DNA from 3 places in the Leifsonia sp. 2TAF2 genome. Region 3 is predicted to be linked to each of the others. Evidence: predicted binding sites of a transcription regulator. Region 3 holds the regulator's gene; each other region holds the start of a gene.

Region 1 (4,168 bases), 1.0 Mb from region 3:
GGACGGGGACCCGAAGGCCATCCGGTTCCCGCGCGGCCTGACCCGGCCGAAGGACCTCGAACAGCACCGTTACGACTTCTCGTTCTCGGGGCTGAAGACGGCGGTCGCCCGCTGGGTCGAACAGCGTCAGGACGCCGGCGAGGAGGTGCCCGTGGCGGATGTCGCCGCATCGTTCCGCGAAGCGGTCGCCGACGTGCTGCTCACAAAGGCCCTCACGGCGTGCCGCGACCACGGTGTGCCCCGGCTGCTGCTCGGCGGTGGCGTCGTCGCCAACGCCCGGGTGCGGCAGCTGGCGGTGGCGCGAGCGGCCGAGGCGGGAGTCGCCCTGCGCATTCCGGCCCTGTCGCTCTGCACGGACAATGGGGCGATGATCGCGGCGCTCGGTGCGCAGCTGATCATGGCAGGTCACGAGCCGAGCGAGTTGACCTTCTCGTCCGACTCCACCCTCCCGGTCACGGAGATTCAGGTCACCGCCTGACACGGTGCGTTGACACTCTTGCGCCTGCCCTGTCACCATGGGGATACAGCGTTCTCTCAGGATTCCTCCGACCGAGGGATTCCGGCAGAAACGCTGATCGCCAGCTTGCCTCACTGAAGGAGATGGGTCTCATGACCGATCCGAACGCCCCCACCGACCCGGTGGACCCCAACACCCAGAACGGCTCGGTTCCGCCTCCGCCTCCTCCCGCCGCTGCGCCTGCGGGTGACACGGGAGCCGTGCCGCCGCCTGCACCGGGATACGGTCAGCAGCCGCCGGCGCCCGGATACGGTCAGCAGCCGCCCGCGCCCGGATACCAGCAGCCCTATGGTCAGCAGCCGCCCGCGCCGGGATACCAGCAGCCGTACGGTCAGCAGCCGGGGCAGCAGCCGTACGGCCAGCCGGCCTACGGGCAACCCGCCCCCGGGTACGCGCAGCCCTACGGACAGCCGGCCGCCAAGTCGCCGATCCTCAGCATCCTGTCGCTCGTCGGCGGCATCGTCGGCATCGTGCTCAACCTCGCGTGGGGCATCGGCTTCCTGTTCGGCATCGCCGCGATCGTCCTCGGCTTCATCGGCCGCAACAAGGAGCCGCAGGCGCGTGGCTTCTGGCTGACGGGCATCATCCTGGGCTTCGTGAGCATCGCCATCGCGATCATCTACTGGATCATCCTCGCGGTGATCTTCGCCAGCCTCGCGAACTACTCGAACACGTACTGAGCGCTCCGCCGGCGGCCTCAGAGCCGCTCGGCGAGCAGCGCGGTGTGCCGCCCGGCCACCCTGGTGAGTATCAGGGTCGCCGGGCGGTCGCCGTTGAGCGCGAGCCGTCGACGCAGGGCCGCCGGGTCGACATCCACTCCGCGCTTCTTGATCTCCAGCGTCCCGATGCCGCGCTGCCGCAGGGCACGCTTGAGGTCCTTCTCGGCGTACGGCAGTGTCTCGAGGATGCGGAATCCCGCCGCGAACGGGGTGTCGGCCGCCGCGTCCGCGGTGATGTAGGCGATCTGGTCGGACAGCATCCTGCCGCCGATCCGTCGCGCCAGGTCGCCGATGAGGCGGGCGCGGATGACCGCGCCATCCGGCTCGTACAGGTACTCGCCGAGCGGGCCCGTCTCCTCGTCGGGGCTGTCGGCGTCGGCGGTCAGCTCGTCGGCCTGGTCGCCGCGCAGCACGAGTGCGGCACGGCGGATGCCCGGCCGGGCGAGCGCGCCGAACCAGAGGCCGAGCTCCACCACCTGGCCGTCGGCCGAGATCCACTGCGCCTCCGCGGTCGACGGAATCAGGTCGCGGTCGAAGCCCGGCCCGAGCTTCAGTCCGACCGAGCGGCCGGTCGCCAGCTCGTACGCGAATCCGAGGGACGGGGTGTAGTCGTCCGGGTCGGTGAGGCGCTCGGTCTGGGTGTGGCCGGCGGTGCGCCGGGCAGGGTCGAGGAAGACGCCGTCGATCTCGCGGAGGTCCACCTCCTCCGCGCGGCCGTGCTCCACGACGGCGGAGGGGAAGGGTGCGAGATTGAACGACGCGATCGCCGCGGTCACCTCGTCCGCCTCGACGGCGGTCACCTCCAGCTCGAGCGCCGCGAGGGCGAGCGCGTCGCCGCCGATGCCGCAGCCGAGGTCCGCAACACGGTTGATGCCGGCCGCGCGGAAGCGGCCCGCGTGCCGGGCGGCGACCGGCAGCCGCGTCGCCTGCTCCAGCCCGGCCTCTGTGAAGAGCATCTGCGAGGCGAAGTCGCCGAACTTGGCCTCCGCTTTGCGCCGGAGCTTCGACTGCGTGAGCACGGCCGCCACGAGCGCGGGGGAGTGGCCCTGCTTGCGGAGGTCACTGACGATCCGCAGCACATCCTGCTCGCTGCGATACGGGGGCAGTGAGTCGAGCAGACGCAGCCCTTCCGGACTCAGCAGGGCCACCAGCTCGGAGCGTTCCATGACCTCAACGCTACCCTGGCACTCACGTTGCGTGACTGCTAACGCACCCCCTAGACTCGGGTTAGCACTCTCAGTGCGAGGTTGCTAATTCAGTCTTAGTCGAGACACTGTTCTTCATAGGAAAGGGGTCAACGTGTCGGTCTCCATCAAGCCGCTCGAGGATCGCATCGTCATCAAGCAGGTCGAGGCTGAGCAGACCACTGCTTCTGGTCTGGTCATCCCCGACACCGCCAAGGAGAAGCCGCAGGAGGGCGAGGTCGTCGCCGTGGGCCCGGGCCGCATCGACGACAACGGCAACCGCGTCCCCCTCGACGTCGCCGTGGGTGACAAGGTCATCTACTCCAAGTACGGCGGCACCGAGGTCAAGTTCGGCGGCGAGGACTACCTCGTCCTGTCGGCCCGTGACGTGCTCGCGGTCGTCGTCCGCTGACGCAGACACTTCCTCCGACGGCCCGGATGCTCTGAGCATCCGGGCCGTCGTCGTTTTCGGCAGCGATGTCGGAAGGCGACGGTAGAGTCGGACGAGTGGCACAGCCTGACGACCTCTCCTCCCACCGCACCTCGGGGCTGGTCTACGCGATCAGCGCGTACGTCCTCTGGGGCATCCTCCCGATCTACTTCCTGGCGCTCGCGCCGGCCGGAGCGTGGGAGATCGTCGGCTGGCGCGTGGTCTTCTCGCTGGGGTTCTGCGCCGTCGCCCTCAGCGTCACCCGCAGCTGGGGCACCTTCGCCGCGCTCCTGCGTGACAAGCGCGTGCTCTTCACCATGGGTCTCGCCGGCGCACTCATCTACGTCAACTGGCAGACGTACGTGCTCGCCACGGTCAGCGGGCATGTGGTCGAGGCCGCGCTCGGCTACTTCATCAATCCCATCGTCACCGTGTTCCTCGGCGTCGTCGTGCAGCGCGAGCGCCTCCGCATCGCCCAGTGGGTGGCTGTCGGCGTCAGCATCGTCGCCGTGATCGTCCTCGCCGTCGGCTACGGGTCCGTGCCGTGGATCGCGCTCATCCTGGCGTTCTCGTTCGGCCTGTACGGCCTCATCAAGAAGCGCGTCGGCAATCGGGTGGATGCGCTCTCGGGTCTGACTCTGGAGACGATGTGGCTCACGCCGGTGGCCGTCATCCAGCTCATCGTCGTCGGTGTGACGGTCGGCCTCACCATCGGCTCGGACGGTCCGTGGCACGCCGTCCTGCTGGTCGGAGCCGGCGTCATCACCGCGGTGCCGCTGCTGTTCTTCGCCGCCGCCTCGCGCCGCCTTCCGCTGGTGTACATGGGCTTCATCCAGTACTTCGCGCCGTTCATCCAGTTCGTCGTCGGCGTCGCCATCCTGCACGAGGCCATGCCGCCGGAGCGCTGGCTGGGCTTCGCGATCGTGTGGCTGGCGCTGCTCATCCTGAGCATCGACATGATCGTCGCCGCGCGGCAGGGCAAGCGCGCCGCCGAACTCGATCTGGCGGCGGTCGACTAGGCCCTCGCCTCACGGAATAGCCGGCCAGGTTCTGCCGTTACCATTGAGCATCCACAGTCGCGCAACCTTGATAGGGGTGAAATGGACCAGGCGGATCCGTTCGGATTCATCGGTTTGACCTACGACGACGTCATGCTGCTCCCGGGGCATACCGACGTCATCCCGAGTGAAGCTGATACTTCCACTCGCCTGACCAAGCGCATCTCGATGGCGACGCCGTTGCTGTCGAGCGCGATGGACACCGTCACGGAGTCGCGCATGGCCGTCGCCATGGCGCGCCAGGGCGGCATCGGCATCAT
Region 2 (4,168 bases), 850 kb from region 3:
ACGAAGTGCTTCAGCGGGTAGTCGAAGATCGTGAAGGGCGCTCGCGGCTCCGGGTCGGCGACCCGCTCGACGGGGCCGTCGCCCTCGTCGGTGCGCAGGATGACGTCGGCCTCGGAGTCGAAGGGAGCCCAGCGGACCGATCCCCGGGTGCCCTCGAGCTCGGCGCGGAAGATCTCCTCGCCGTGGGTGCCCGAGGCGCGCTGGAAATCGACCAGCAGGTCGCCCGCAGCCCGGTGCAGCACGAGGGATGCCGCCGCGGCGGTCTCGACATCGAAGACGGTGTCGGACGGGTCGGCGCTGGTCACCGGACGCGACGTGGTCGCGGCGGTGACCGAGATCTGGTCTGGCGCGAAGAGGTCGGTGAGGGTCGCGAGGTCGTAGGGCCCCCAGTCCATCAGCACGCCGCCTCCGCTCTTCGACCGGTCCAGGAACCAGCGGCTCGCCGGCTGGTACTCGATGCCCGAGCGGCTGCGCGCCCACTTGTTGACCCAGCTGAGGTGGGTGAGCTCGCCGAGCACTCCTGAATTCAGGACGCGCTTCACGGTCTCGGTGTGCGGCAGGCCGCGGAAGCGGACGCTGCAGCACCCCAGCAGGCGACCGGCCGCCTCGGCCGCGTCGAGCATCCGCTCGGCCTCGTCGGTGGACATGGCGAGCGGCTTCTCGCAGAGGACATGGCGGCCGGACGCGAACGCCTGCAGGGTCGGCTCCAGGTGCGCGAACGGTGGGGTGGCGACGATGACGATGTCGTCTTCGCGGGCGGGCTCCGCCAGCATCGAGGCGGCGTCAGGGTAGCGCGGGATGTCGGGGTACGCCTCGCCGAAGGCGGCCAGCATGGCGGGGCTCACGTCGGCGACGCGGAACTCGATCGGTCCGTCGAGCTTCGCGGCAGCCTCCACGTGCGTGCGGGCGATGACTCCCGCTCCGACCAGGTACACCCTCATTGGACCCTCGCTCTCCGTCGCGCTTCGTGGTGTGGGAACGTTACCACACCACCGAGTGCGATCGAGTGGTCGCAACACGCCGTATGGACAGGGGCGAGACGGCGTGTTGGGACCACTAGATGCTTCGAGAGGCGGAGGCGGAGCACGAGGAGGAGGCGCTGGCCGCCGCCACCGCAGACGCGAAGAGGGCGCCTCCCGAACGGGAGACGCCCTCTTGACGTGGTTCGGACTTAGAAGTCCATGCCCGCACCCGGGTCGCCCACGGGCGCCGGGTTCTTCTCGGGCTTGTCGGCGACGACGGCCTCGGTGGTGAGGAACAGTCCGGCGATCGACGCGGCGTTCTGCAGCGCGGAGCGGGTGACCTTCACCGGGTCGTTGATGCCGGCGGCCAGCATGTCGACGTACTCACCGGTCGCGGCGTTGAGGCCGTGGCCGACAGGCAGGTTGCGGACCTTCTCGACGACGACGCCGGCCTCGAGGCCCGCGTTGATCGCGATCTGCTTCAGCGGAGCCTCGATGGCGACCTTGACGATGTTGGCGCCAGTGGCCTCGTCACCGGTCAGCTCCAGCTTCTCGAACGCGGTCTTGCCGGCCTGGATGAGGGCCACGCCACCACCGGCGACGATGCCCTCCTCGACGGCGGCCTTCGCGTTGCGGACGGCGTCCTCGATGCGGTGCTTGCGCTCCTTGAGCTCGACCTCGGTTGCCGCGCCCGCCTTGATGACGGCGACGCCACCGGCGAGCTTGGCGAGGCGCTCCTGCAGCTTCTCGCGGTCGTAGTCCGAGTCGGTCGACTCGATCTCGTTGCGGATCTGCTGCACGCGGCCGGCGATGGCCTCGGAGTCACCGGTGCCCTCGACGATCGTGGTCTCGTCCTTGGTGATGACGACCTTGCGGGCCTGGCCGAGCAGGTCGAGGGTGACGTTCTCGAGCTTGAGACCGACCTCCTCGGAGATGACCTGGCCGCCGGTGAGGATCGCGATGTCCTGCAGCATGGCCTTGCGGCGGTCGCCGAAGCCCGGAGCCTTGACGGCGACGGACTTGAAGATGCCGCGGATCTTGTTGACGATCAGGGTCGCCAGGGCCTCGCCGTCGACGTCCTCAGCGATGATCAGGAGCGGCTTGCCGGCCTGGATCACCTTGTCGACGATCGGCAGGAGGTCCTTGATGTTGCTGATCTTCTGGTTGGCGATGAGGATGTACGGGTCCTCGAACACCGCCTCCTGGCGGTCCTGGTCGGTGACGAAGTACTGCGACAGGAAGCCCTTGTCGAAGCGCATGCCCTCGGTCAGCTCGAGCTCGGTGCCGAAGGTGTTCGACTCCTCGACGGTGACGACGCCCTCCTTGCCGACCTTGTCGATCGCCTCGGCGATGATCTCGCCGATGGTGGTGTCGCCGGCGGAGATGGATGCGGTTGCCGCGATCTCTTCCTTGGTCTCGACCTCCTTGGCGGAGGCGACGAGCTCGGCGGTGACTGCCGCGACGGCCTTCTCGATGCCGCGCTTCAGCGTGATCGGGTCGGCGCCGGCGGCGACGTTGCGAAGGCCTTCCTTGACGAGGGCCTGAGCGAGGACGGTCGCGGTGGTGGTGCCGTCACCTGCGACGTCGTCGGTCTTCTTGGCGACCTCCTTGACGAGCTCCGCGCCGATCTTCTCGTACGGGTCGTCGAGCTCGATCTCCTTCGCGATGGAGACGCCGTCGTTGGTGATGGTCGGGGCGCCCCACTTCTTCTCGAGCACGACGTTACGACCGCGCGGGCCCAGCGTCACCTTGACCGTGTCGGCCAGGGTGTTCAGGCCGCGCTCGAGGCCGCGACGCGCGTCCTCGTTGAAAGCAATGATCTTTGCCATGTGTTTCTCGTCCCTCCCGGACGTCTGCGAAAGATTCCGTTTATTAGCACTCGATCAGATGGAGTGCTAAAGCGATTCTGGCACTCGACGTGGTGGAGTGCAAGGCGCGCGGTGGGGAACGGCGAAGCGCCGCCCCCGACGGGGACGGCGCTCGCGCACTCGATGTATCGCTGTTGCTCAGGCCAGCCGTACCGACTCGGCCTGCGGGCCCTTTTGCCCGGAGCCGACCTCGAACACGACCTGCTGGCCCTCTTCGAGAACCTTGTATCCCGCCATGTCAATCGCGGAGTAATGAACGAAAACGTCCTGTCCCCCACCCTCGACGGTGATGAAGCCGTAGCCCTTCTCAGCGTTGAACCACTTCACGGTCCCGTTCGCCATGCATTACTCCCATTGCTGTGTCGCTCGCGCGATCCATCGCCGCACGTTGACTCCCGATCCTAATGCTTGCAATGGCCCCGGATACCAGTGTTTTTCTGAATCGATTACGAAATGAAGCGAAACTTAAACACGGCTGAAACAAAGCCGGATGTGCGCCGCGGAGCTCCCGGTCAGCCCTGGTAGTTCGCACCGACGACGACCGTGATATCGGCACCGGTGTCGTCGAACGCGGTGCTCTGCTGAATGGTGGCCCCGGGAAGCGACTGCACGACCCCCAGCGCCGCCGCCTGGTTGGCCGGGTCGCCGTAGTAGACGATGGTCGTCGCGAGGTCGGTGCGGTCGGCGTTCGCGAGCGCCGCGACCTTCCAGCCGGCGGCGGTCAACTTGTCGCCGACGGTCTGCGCCAGGCCCTCCGTCGCCGTGCCGTTCAGCACGTTCACGTTGAGCGCGGGGTTCACGGTCGGGACGATCGTCGGCGTCGGTGTGGGGGTCGGTGTCGGCGTACGGCTCGCCGAGGAGGACGGCCCGTGGAACGAGAGGTTGCCGTTGATCACGGACAGGCCGAAGATACCGGCGCCCACGAGGACCACGGTCGCGAGCGCCGCCCAGCCGACCGCGATCCAGGCCCTGCCGCGGGGACGGGGGGCCCGGTGTGCGCCGACGCGCTTCAGGTCGTCCGGGATCTCGTCGAACCGGTCGCGGGGGAACTTCTCTGCCATCAGGGGGTGTGGTCCTTGGGGGTCAGTCGCCGGACGGGAGGGTCCGTGCGTGTCGTGCGGCCAGCCGCGCTTCGCGCAGCCGCAACAGCCTCTTGACGAGCATGGGGTCGTGGCGGAGTGCGGCGGGACGGTCGATGAGCGCGCCGAGCAATTGATAGTACCGAGCCGCGGAGAGACCGAACTCCTCGCGGATGGCCTGCTCCTTCGCTCCGGCGTGCCGCCACCACTGGCGTTCGAACGCGAGGATCGAGGCATCCCGATCGCTCAGCGCGTCCGC
Region 3 (4,168 bases):
ATCCGCCGTCCCGCATGTCCTCGAGACACTGGAGCGCACCCACGACCCGGCGCGAATCCCGATGGTCGTCGGCTGGGCGCGCGAGGCGGGCCTTCAGGTCAGCCTCGACCTCATCTACGGGACGCCGGGGGAGTCGCTCGACGACTGGTCGCAGAGCCTCGACACCGCGCTCGCCTGCCAGCCCGACCATCTGTCGGCGTACGCCCTGATCGTCGAACCGGGAACGAAGCTGGCCCGCCAGATCCGGTCCGGCCAGGTGCCCGAGCCGGATGACGACCTCGAGGCCGACATGTACGAGCTCGCCGACACCCGGCTCGCCGACGCCGGCTACGACTGGTACGAGGTCAGCAACTGGGCGACGGATGCGGCCCACCGCTCGCGGCACAACCTCGCATACTGGCTCGGCCACGACTGGTGGGGCATCGGTCCGGGCGCGCACAGTCACGTCGGAGGCGTCCGCTGGTGGAACGTGAAGCATCCCGCCGCGTACGCGCAGCGCGTCCTCGCCGGCGAGTCTCCGGCAGCCGGGCGCGAGACGCTCGACACGGAGACCCGCCACGTGGAGCGGGTGCTGCTGCTCTCGCGCATCCGCGACGGTCTGCGCACCACTGAACTCGGGGAGGCCGGGCGACACGAGGTTCCCGGGCTGATCGCGGACGGGCTGGTAGACGGAAGAGCCGCCCTTCGCGGGTCGATCGTGCTGACCCTGCGGGGGCGGCTCCTTGCCGACGCGGTCGTGCGCCGGCTGCTGGCGGACGAGGCCGCCTGACGGCTCGCCCAGCGGACGAGGCCGACCGGCCGCTCGCTTAGCTCACGAATCGGATAGCGATCGGGTACGTGTAGTACTCGCCCTGGTTGGCCTTCACGGCGGCGATGATGCTGAACACGATGTTGATCACCCACGCCGCGATGATAATGAAGATGCCGACGACGACGATCGACAGGATGCCGCCGACGATGTACGCGATGAAGATGGTGATCTGGAAGTTGAGCGCCGTCGCGGTGTGTGCGCGCACGAACGGGCCGCGGTCCTTCAGCACGAGGTAGCCGATCAGCGCCGGGATCCAGTTGAACAGGATGCCGCCGACCTGCACGAGGGTGGCCCACAGCTTCTCGTCTGCGGGGCTGAGTTGCTGCGCCCCTCCGTACGGCTGCTGGGGTGGTGGGGGCGGCGGGGGTGTCGCGGACATGGTGCTGTTCTCCTCTGAAGGACCAGGGGTGGACGTGTTCAATCCAGCCTAGGGCGCGGGGCCCCAGGCTGAAAAGAGCCTGAACGCGCTATGGCTACTTGATGAAGCGGAAGTTCACCGGGTAGCGGTACGTGCCTCCACTGTTCACGCGGACGAAACCGAGGATCGAGAACACGAGGTTCACGATGTACAGCGCCCACGGGATGAGCAGCCCGAACAGCAGGTAGCCGATGCCGTAGGTGAAGCTGCCGATGATGATCCCGATGATCTGGGAGGCGACCCAGGCGATGATCCAGGTGATCTGCCAGTTGAGGGCCTCTTTCGCCTCCTGGTCGGTGAGGCGTCCGCGGTCCTTGAAGACGAGCCAGATGATCAGGGAGGGAAGGATCCAGAGGATGCCGCCGAGGTGGGCGAACGACGCCCACTGCTTGTCCTGGGCCGGGTCGAGCGGCGCGGCCTGGGCGGGGTAGGGCTGTTGGGGCGCGCCGGCGGGCTGCGAGTACGGCTGCTGGGGCGGTACGTTCGAGTACGGCTGCTGCGGGGGGACGCCGCCGGGCTGCTGCGGGGGGACACCGTCCGCGGGGTCGGAGGGCTGGTTCGGGTCTGTCATCGGCGGAACCCTTTCATGATCGGTTGCAACGCTGTCGAACCGGTGCCCATACGGTACTGCGGGCGAGTCTCAGGCAGCAATCATCCTCACCGCGTTTCGGCGCGGTAGGATTGGCACTCAGGAACAGCGAGTGCTAATCGGTCGACGGGAGGCGGAGATGGTCTCGGAACGCAGCCTCGAAGTGTTGCGCGTCATCGTCCAGGACTACGTGGCGTCGAGGGAGCCGGTCGGGTCCAAGAGCATCGTGGAGCGGCACTCCTTCGGCGTGTCGGCGGCCACCATCCGGAACGATATGGCGCTGCTGGAGGAAGAGGAGCTGATCGCAGCCCCGCACACCTCCTCGGGCCGCGTGCCGACCGACAAGGGCTACCGGCTGTTCGTCGACCACCTCGCAGAGGTGCGCCCGCTGACACCTGCCCAGCGCACGGCGATCGAGACGTTCCTCGGCGAGTCCCTCGACTTCGACGACGTGCTTTCGCGCACGGTGCGCCTGCTCTCGCAGCTCACGAGCCAGGTCGCCCTGGTGCAGTACCCGTCGGTGGCGCGCTCGCGCATCCGGCACATCGAATTGGTGGCCCTCGCGCCGCGTCGGCTGCTCAGCGTGCTGATCACCGACTCGGGGGCCGTCGAGCAGCGCGTGATCGAGTCGCACGACGAGATCAGCGACGAGGATGTTGCCGAGATCCGCGGCGCGATCAACGGCGCCGCCGCCGGGCTGACCCTGGCAGAGGCGACCGCACGACTGCGCGAACTGCCGGAGGCGCTGACCGAACGCACCCGCCAGTTGGTCGAACCGGTCGTGGGTGCCCTGCTCGACCAGATCGCTGCCAATCGGCAAGAGAAGCTGGTCATGGCCGGCGCCGCGAACCTCGTGCGCACCGAACACGACTTCCCCGGCAGCATCACACCGGTGCTGGAGGCGATCGAAGAGCAGGTCGTCCTGCTCCGGCTGTTCGACGAGATGGCGACCGACCAGCACGGCGTCGCCGTCAGCATCGGGCGCGAGAACGCGGTGTTCGGGCTGACGGAAGCATCCATCCTCTCCAGTGGTTACAGTGCAGCGGGATCGGATGTGGCCCGCGTGGGCCTGCTCGGGCCGCTCCGCATGGACTACTCCGGCAACATGGCGGCCGTCCGCGCGGTCGCCCGCTACCTCTCCCGGCTGCTCGGCGACCAGTAGGCCGCCTGCGACCGAGACCACAACACGCGATCGAGAAGAAGAAGGAACAGCCTACGTGGCCGACCACTACGAAGTCCTCGGCGTCGAGCGCGACGCCAGCCCCGACCAGATCAAGAAGGCGTACCGCCGGCTCGCGCGCGAGTTGCACCCGGATGTCAACCCGAGTTCTGAGGCGCAGGAGCGCTTCAAGCTCGTCACGCACGCGTACGACGTCCTCAGCGATCCGCAGCAGCGCCAGCAGTACGACCTGGGCGGCTCCGGCGGCTTCGGTGGGGGCGCAGGAGCCGGCGACTTCGCCGGGTTCAGCGACATCTTCGAGACGTTCTTCGGCGGCGGTGGAGGGGCGACGCGCGGTCCGCGGTCGCGCCGCGAGCGCGGCCAGGACGCCCTGCTCCGCGTGGAGGTGGACCTGGACGAGGTCATCTTCGGCACGCACCGCGACCTGGAGGTCGATACGGCGGTCGTCTGCGAGACCTGCAACGGCTCGTGCTGCCAGCCGGGCACCCAGCCGGTGACGTGTGACATCTGTCACGGCACCGGCAGCATCCAGCGCTCCGTGCGCTCGCTCCTCGGCAACGTGATGACCTCGAGCCCCTGCGGCACCTGCCGCGGCTACGGCACCGTCATCGCGACGCCGTGCGTGACCTGCCAGGGTCAGGGCCGCGTCCGCGCCCGGCGTTCCGTGCCGGTCGACATCCCCGCGGGTGTCGACACCGGCCTGCGCCTGCAGATGCCGGGCAGCGGCGAGGCCGGCCCCGCCGGTGGCCCGAACGGCGACCTGTACCTTGAGATCAAGGTCAAGCACCACGAGGTGTTCAGCCGCGACGGCGACGACCTGCTCTGCACGCTGGAGCTGTCGATGACGGATGCCATCCTCGGCACCACGGCGACCATGAAGGCGCTCGACGGCGACATCCGGCTCGAACTCAAGCCGGGGACTCAGTCCGCCGACATCATCACGGTGAAGGACCGCGGCATCACGCACCTGCGCGGCGCCGGCCGCGGAGACTTGCGGGTCGGCATCCAGGTGGTCACGCCCACGAAGCTCGACCACAAGGAGAAAGAGCTGATCAAGAAGTTCGCGGCGACCCACGCGGGCCCGGAGCCGTCGCTCGCGCGGTTCCAGCAGGGGCTGTTCGCGAAGCTGCGCGACCGGTTCCTCAACCTCTGAGCCGCTTGTGGCATCCC

What was found. Region 3 encodes HrcA, which represses chaperone genes, less so after heat shock. Its sites were predicted from a motif close to TTNGCACTCGNNNNNNNCGAGTGCNAA; they were not measured.
Region 1: the regulator HrcA is predicted to act here: its motif matches at 2,418-2,444, upstream of groES (co-chaperone GroES).
Region 2: the regulator HrcA is predicted to act here: its motif matches at 2,835-2,861, upstream of groL (chaperonin GroEL).

The regions. Positions count from the first base shown of each region.
Region 1 is NZ_JBFRFY010000001.1:792,028-796,195, forward strand. It holds gene tsaD (tRNA (adenosine(37)-N6)-threonylcarbamoyltransferase complex transferase subunit TsaD) at 1-478, shown strand, start outside; gene AB4Z18_RS03855 (DUF4190 domain-containing protein) at 610-1,197, shown strand; gene AB4Z18_RS03860 (THUMP-like domain-containing protein) at 1,215-2,402, opposite strand; gene groES (co-chaperone GroES) at 2,536-2,832, shown strand; gene rarD (EamA family transporter RarD) at 2,928-3,869, shown strand; gene guaB (IMP dehydrogenase) at 3,951-4,168, shown strand, end outside.
Region 2 is NZ_JBFRFY010000001.1:961,558-965,725, reverse strand. It holds gene AB4Z18_RS04695 (Gfo/Idh/MocA family protein) at 1-941, opposite strand, end outside; gene groL (chaperonin GroEL) at 1,172-2,791, opposite strand; gene AB4Z18_RS04685 (cold-shock protein) at 2,969-3,172, opposite strand; gene AB4Z18_RS04680 (LytR C-terminal domain-containing protein) at 3,343-3,891, opposite strand; gene AB4Z18_RS04675 (DUF3263 domain-containing protein) at 3,914-4,168, opposite strand, start outside.
Region 3 is NZ_JBFRFY010000001.1:1,814,147-1,818,314, reverse strand. It holds gene hemW (radical SAM family heme chaperone HemW) at 1-769, shown strand, start outside; gene AB4Z18_RS08800 (DUF4870 domain-containing protein) at 807-1,190, opposite strand; gene AB4Z18_RS08795 (DUF4870 domain-containing protein) at 1,285-1,800, opposite strand; gene hrcA (heat-inducible transcriptional repressor HrcA) at 1,958-2,980, shown strand; gene dnaJ (molecular chaperone DnaJ) at 3,036-4,151, shown strand; gene AB4Z18_RS08780 (16S rRNA (uracil(1498)-N(3))-methyltransferase) at 4,159-4,168, shown strand, end outside.